Regions from separate parts of the Aliiroseovarius conchicola genome, predicted to be linked through region 1. Evidence: riboswitches for the same ligand, from Rfam matches in the RefSeq annotation. Region 1 holds a riboswitch; the other holds the start of a gene.
What was found. A riboswitch is a leader RNA that binds a small molecule or an ion and turns the genes downstream of it on or off. The one in region 1 is predicted to bind cobalamin.
Positions count from the first base shown of each region.

Region 2: linked by a shared signal. The riboswitch ahead of cobW (cobalamin biosynthesis protein CobW) and the one ahead of V6N04_RS13125 (DUF4198 domain-containing protein) in region 1 are both predicted to bind cobalamin.

Region 1 is NZ_JBGEHL010000007.1:159,260-162,672, reverse strand. Features, by position in the region: gene V6N04_RS13140 (Stf0 family sulfotransferase) at 1-48, shown strand, start outside; gene V6N04_RS13135 (DUF2267 domain-containing protein) at 132-584, opposite strand; gene uraH (hydroxyisourate hydrolase) at 799-1,152, shown strand; cobalamin riboswitch at 1,274-1,485, shown strand; gene V6N04_RS13125 (DUF4198 domain-containing protein) at 1,607-2,392, shown strand; gene cbiM (cobalt transporter CbiM) at 2,403-3,020, shown strand; gene V6N04_RS13115 (cobalt ABC transporter permease) at 3,017-3,413, shown strand, end outside.
Region 2 is NZ_JBGEHL010000006.1:90,877-94,289, reverse strand. Features, by position in the region: gene smc (chromosome segregation protein SMC) at 1-1,515, opposite strand, end outside; cobalamin riboswitch at 1,718-1,916, shown strand; gene cobW (cobalamin biosynthesis protein CobW) at 1,949-3,052, shown strand; gene V6N04_RS11935 (GNAT family N-acetyltransferase) at 3,049-3,413, shown strand, end outside.

The DNA.
Region 1 (3,413 bases):
GATTTGGTGAGCCGGGACTGGGCAGAGCGGTATCGTCGAAGTTGCTGACCGACGAAGAACTTGCGTGATGGGGTGTTCTTGGGGGGCGAAGGGCGGGATTGAGCCCTTACCTACCGAATGCCGCAACACAGTTATATTATCCGTTGCTCCAGCTCGGCAGGATCGGCAACGTCGACATGCCAAAAGGCCCGCGCTTCAACTGGGAGCCTGGCCAAAACGCGTTCGAAGTCTCTTCCATTCGTGCAGCGCCGAACCGCCCATGCCGTTGCCTCAATCGCATTGTCGGGCGTTAAGTTGTGGTTCACACGCACATTTTGGACCTCAGAAATGAGCGTCTCTCGGTTTTCAAATGCCGTGCGAGGCTCCGTAACATCCCAATTTTGAACAAAAATTGCACGAAGTACACTCGGCAAAACACTTGCGAATTCCAATCCCTCTTGAGCGTTCAAGCGACGCCTGAACACTTGGAAAACCGCATCAACCGCCGTGTAAGCCATGTTGTCTGACTCAAGGGACATGCGCTCTTTCACGTCATCAAGGAAAGCGCGCCACTCCTTTGAGGCGTGCCGATATGTCCAAGGCATTGGCATGGTAGCGGGTTCCTTTCTCAGCATTGGCGCTGACAATCCTACCGAGGTTCACGAGGGTTGTCGAAGAAACCAACGGCAGCAAAGTCCCGCAAAGCAGCCATTGTCTTTCGCATCCCCATAACTATCTGATTACTACCACCGTCAAATATCCACTAGCCCAACCTCCTGTGTCGCTCCATACTGGCCCGACGACAAAACGGAGGCGCAAATGTCTGGATATCTTACGACCCATGTACTCGACACGGCCAAGGGTTGCCCTGCGGAAGGGTTGCAGATTGATCTTTACCGGATCGAGGGCGAGACGCGCGCTTTGGTGCGCTCGCTTGTGACAAATGATGATGGGCGCACGGACGAGCAGATATTGCCGACGGGCGAGTTTGAGATCGGGACATATGAGCTGGTGTTTCATGCTGGTGACTATCTGCGGGCGTCCGGGCAAAACGGGGCGGAGCCCTTGTTTTTGGATCAGGTTCCGTTGCGCTTTGGTATGGCCGAAGCCGCGCATTACCATGTACCGTTGTTGCTGAGCCCCTATGGGTATTCTACCTACCGCGGAAGCTGACTTTTTTGCTTAGAAAAAATTGAAAATTTTCAATAGGTTGCGATGTTTCGCGACCTATATATGCCTGTCTGCGACCCCTTCAACTCGGTGCATTTGCTTGACTCATCAGGCGCCTATCTGACATGGAAGTCTTGCGATCGGTTCCGTGTGTGCAGAGGCACCGCGGTAGTAATAGGGAATACGGTGAGGTGTAGCCATTAGGCGCCAAAACCGTGACTGCCCCCGCAACTGTGAGCGGCGAGCGAAGCTGAATATGTCACTGGGCCACGCCCGGGAAGGCCAGCCAAGCTATGACCCGCGAGTCAGGAGACCTGCCGGACGCTGGGCATTTGCCCAATTCCACCGGACGCCGGGGTGAGCGTCTGGCCCGGCGGTCACCAGACCCTCCCGAGCCATTATCCCCGTTGTTCCTTCTTTATTGCAGGCATTTGTCTGCGTACCCAAAGAGGACGACATGAAAACTTGTCTACTGGCCGCTACTCTGGCCGCTTTCCTACCCGCTGCCGCGGCAGCACATTTCCAATTGAACTATACCGAAGAGGCGATGATCGACCGTCCGGGCGATGTGCCCATGGGTCTGATCTTCTGGCATCCGTTTGAGAACGGCCATGTGATGGATATGGGCCAGCCGGTCGAATTCTTCATGGTGCACAATGGCGAAAAGACTGATCTGTCGGATCGGTTAGAGCCTGTGACCTTCAAAGGTGCCGCGAACGAGGCGGCTGCGTTCAAAGCCTCTGTGCCGGTGAAACGTTCGGGCGACTATGTGGTCGTGACGGTGCCTGCGCCGTATTACGAAGAAAGCGAAGACATCTTCATTCAGCAGATCACCAAGGTCGTACTGAACCGCAACACGCTGCCTACGGATTGGGATCAGCCCGTTGGCTTGCCCACCGAAATCCTGCCGCTGAACAAACCTTATAACGTGATTGTCGGATCGACATTCTCGGGTCAGGTGCTGGCCGATGGCAAACCTGTGCCGGGTGCAGAGATCGAAGTCGAGTATATGGCGGCCGAGCCGGATCTAGATGCGTTCTCAACCACCGCGCCCACGGTGCAACCAATGGCAGGCGGCGCGATTGTTGCTATTGCTGACCAGAACGGCGTTTTCACATTCGGTATTCCGAAGGCGGGCTATTGGGGTTTTGCGGCCCTCGGATCAGGCCCTGCGAAAGAGCATGAGGGCAAAGAGCTGTCCCAAGATGCGGTTATCTGGATCAAGGCCGAGGATCTGAAGTGAAGGGACCGTCATGCATATCGTAGACGGCGCCCTGTCTAACCCCGTGTTGATCGGGGGCGCGGTGTTGACCGTGGGCGGGCTGGCCATCGGGCTGAAGCATTTGCCGCTGGAACGTATTCCGGCGGCAGGTGTTCTGTCGGCCAGCTTCTTCGTGGCCTCGCTGATCCATGTGCCAATCGGGCCAAGCTCGGTCCACCTGATCCTGAACGGGTTGGCGGGGATCGTGCTGGGCTGGGCGGCGTTTCCGGCTCTGTTTGTTGGTCTGTTGTTGCAAGCTGTGTTTTTCGGGTTCGGAGGTTTGACGGTGCTAGGGGTCAATGCGGTGAACATCGCATTACCCGCCGTGCTGGTCGGTCTGGCATTCCGCCCGCTGGTCGCCCGTGGCACGCCAATGCAAGGTGCGATCTGGGGCGGCATTGGTGGCGGTATCGCGATTGCGGCAACCACCGTTGCAGTGGCCATTTCGCTGGCCCTGTCGGGAGATGAATTTGTTACCGCCGCAAAGCTCGTTTTTGTGGCGCATATCCCTGTGATGGTCATCGAGGCGCTACTGACCGGTGCCGCCATTTTCCTGGCGCGCCGCGTGAAACCCGAGCTGTTCTCAGACGCAAAGGGGGGATGGGCATGATCCGAATTCTTCTAGTGACACTGACCTGCCTGATGCCGCTGCCCGCAATGGCCCATAACGTCATCGCCTCGGTGTTTCCGTCTGGCGATGCGATTGAGGGCGAGATCGGGTTTTCAAACGGTGAAATGGCCACTGACCTGGCTGTGGAAGTGTTTGATGAAAGCGGGGCCAAACTGGGCGAGACGAAAACCGATGCCGATGGGTTTTTTCTGTTCACTCCAACCCAACCGGTGACGCACATTTTTCGGGGTGATCTTGGTGCAGGACATATCGCCGAGGTGATCATGCCCGCCGCCGAGGTGGCAGGTCTGATGGGGCAGGGGGCCGCTGATGCGTCCGCCGGCGCCTCGGTTCTGGCAGGTCAGCCTCAGACCGCGCCTGTGATGGCGTCTG
Region 2 (3,413 bases), on a different contig from region 1:
GCGTTCAACCAGTCGGGTCAGCGCCTGAACCTCAGCATGAAGCGCATTGACCTCACCTTCGGCTGCGGACCGTGCCGCACGGGCGTCGGCTTCACGGGCTTGCGCTTCGGCGCGCGCCTCGTCTGCGGCGATTAGATCAGCTTCCGCGCTTTCGGCGGCTTTGGCCGATGCAGCCTCGGCGGTTTTTGCGGCCTCAAAATCCGTTCCGGCCTTGTCCAGAGCCCCCTTCGCATCATCCATGGATGCGCGCGCGCGTTCAGCTTCGCTTTCGCTTTTCTCAAGCGTCTTACGGCTGTCTTCCAGCAAACGATGAGCAGACTGATGGCGCGCGGCCAGCCGTGCCACGTCCTCTGTCAGCTGGGTCAGATCGCCCTCGCGTTCCTGCAAGATCGCGGCACTTTCACGGGCCTCTGTATTGGCGGCTTCAAGGGCTGCATCGTGGCCGTCAGACGCTTTGGTAAGTTGCTGTTGCTCCCAGTCCAATCGCTCGATTGTTTCGCCGGCATCCTTGTTCAATCCGCTTTCCCGTTCGATATCGCGCGATAGCTGCGTGATGCGAGCCGTCAGCGTTTCGATCCGTTGTCGGGCCTGATTTTCTTGATCAGATAGCTGGTCGCGCTGAACCTGAAGGCGTTGCAGGATTGCGGCAGCGACCGCTTCTTCCTCACGTAAGGGTGGCAGGCGATCCTCGGCTTCTTGCCGGGCCTTGGTGGCTGCACGAGATGCACCTTCGGCGGCGGCGGCGGCTTTCACACGTTCGGTCAGCAATGCTTCGGCCTCGGCGCGGGCGGCATCAGCTTCTTTCCATCGGCGGTACAGCAAAAGGCCCTCGGCGCGGCGCAAATCGTCTCCGATCGTGCGATAGCGAGCCGCTTGGCGAGCTTGTCGGGCCAGTTGCCCCAATTGCGAGGCCAGTTGCTCGATCACATCATCAACGCGTGCCAGATTGGTCTCGGTTCCACGCAGCTTCAACTCTGCTTCGTGGCGGCGTTGATACAGCCCGGAAATCCCGGCAGCCTCTTCCAGAATGCGGCGTCGCGCCTTCGGTTTGGCATTGATCAGTTCTGCGATCCGGTTTTGCCCCACCAGCGCGGGCGAATGCGCCCCGGTCGAGGCATCTGCAAACAGCATCTGCACATCGCGTGCCCGCACGTCTTTGGTGTTCACTTTGTAGGCCGACCCGGCGTCGCGTGTGATCCGGCGCACGATCTCGACATTGTCGTTGTCATTAAAGCCCGAGGGCGCGAGGCGCTCGCTGTTGTCAAGCAGCAGCGAGACTTCTGCAAAGTTCCGTGCGGGCCGGGTCGAGGCACCGGCGAAGATCACGTCTTCCATGCCGCCGCCGCGCATTGCAGTCGGGCGGTTTTCACCCATGACCCACCGCAACGCCTCCAACAGATTTGACTTGCCGCAGCCATTGGGACCGACAACGCCGGTCAGCCCATCCGCGATCACCAGATCGGTCGGGTCTACAAAGCTTTTAAAGCCATTCAGTCGGAGTTTTGAAAACCGCAAGCGGTCTGCCTCATTATTGATTCTTACCGTCAGATGATTGTTCGGATGGAAAACGAGTGAGTCAACGGTCAGGATCGATATCTAGGTGGGAAATGCAAGTTATCCACAAGATATTGCATTCAAGGTATGTCGCTAGTCGCGGCGGTGACGCCAAATCCCGCGCCAAGGTCGGTTTCGATCTTGACCCTTTGGCCCTGTGCACGGCAAAGAAGTCCAGCATGGTTCCCGATGGGACAAAAGGGAATACAGCGGAGACGACCCAAGCCGGGGTCTGATGCTGTAGCCGCCCCCGCGACTGTAAGCGGAGAGCATCTGCCAAAGCCACTGACCCGATGGGTTGGGAAGGCGGCAGGCGCCTCGACCCGCGAAGCCAGGAGACCTGCCATGCGCGAATGCAACCCACCCGTCGGGGAGACGGGCGATGGAGGATACTATGCAAGCAAAGATCCCTGCGACCGTTGTCACCGGCTTTCTAGGTGCGGGTAAAACGACCCTGATCCGGCATATGCTGGACAATGCGAATGGCAAACGCATCGCGCTGATCATCAATGAATTTGGCGATCTGGGTGTGGATGGCGATATTCTGAAAGGCTGCGGGGACGAGACCTGCACAGAAGATGACATCATGGAGCTGTCGAACGGCTGCATCTGTTGCACCGTAGCTGAGGACTTCATTCCGACGCTGGAAAAGCTGTTGGATCGTGACACGCCGCCAGATCACATTGTCATTGAGACCTCCGGTCTGGCGCTCCCGCAACCCTTGGTGCGCGCGTTTCAGTGGCCCGAAATTTCGACCCGCGTGACTGTGGACGGCGTGGTGACCGTGGTGGACGGTAAGGCCGTATCGGATGGGCAGTTTGCATCCAATCTGGAGGCCGTGGAAGCTCAGCGAAAATTGGACGAGAACCTTGATCACGAGACGCCTTTGTCTGAGCTGTTCAAAGATCAGGTGACCTGTGCTGATATGATTGTCGTGAACAAGTCCGACCTGCTGGGTGACAGCGAAGCGGACACGCTGGTATCAAAGCTGATCGCTGAAAGCCGCGACGGCGTTCAGGTCGTCCGCTCGACCATGGGTGCATTGCCGGTCGAGGTGCTTCTGGGCCAAGGCGCGGGTGCCGAGGATGATGTCGATGCCCGTCTGTCGCTTCATGAAAAGGGTCACCATCACCACGAAGACGAGCATGATCACGATCACCACCATGACGATGATCATCATCACGACAATGACCATCACCATCATGATCACGACCATGATGCGTTCGAGAGCTTCGTGGTCACGCGCGCAGAGGTGGTCGATCCAACCTCGTTTGCCGAGCAAGTCGCGCAAACTATCCGCGAGCACAATATTTTACGACTGAAAGGCTTTGCGGCCGTCGAAGGCAAGCCGATGCGTCTGACCCTCCAAGCAGTTGGTCCGCGCGTCGATACCTATTACGATCAACCTTTTGGCACGCAGCCGCGGGAAACCCGGTTGGTTGTCATCGGGCAATCAGGTCTGGACCGCGCGGCGATTGAGAAAGCACTGGTCGCATGACGATTGAGGTTGTCCCCGGCGATCCGCGCGACCCTCAGTCGGCAGCGTTGCTGGCGCAAAGCCATGCGCTGATGACAGAGCTGTTTCCAGCCGAGGACAATTTCTATCTGGAGATTGATGAGCTTTGCGTTCCTGAAATCTCGTTCTTTGTGGCGCTTGAAGCCGAGCAGGTACTGGGTACGGCGGCTCTCTATGACGCCGGAAGCTACGGCGAAGTGAAGTCGATGTTCGTGGCGACCGACGCGCGCGGCAAGGGTGTAGGAGAAGCGCTTTTGGCGCAGCTGGAGGCGACTGCACGCGCCAAGAGCCTGCCGGTTATGAAGCTTGAAACCGGTGACGCGCTGCACGCCGCGCACCGGCT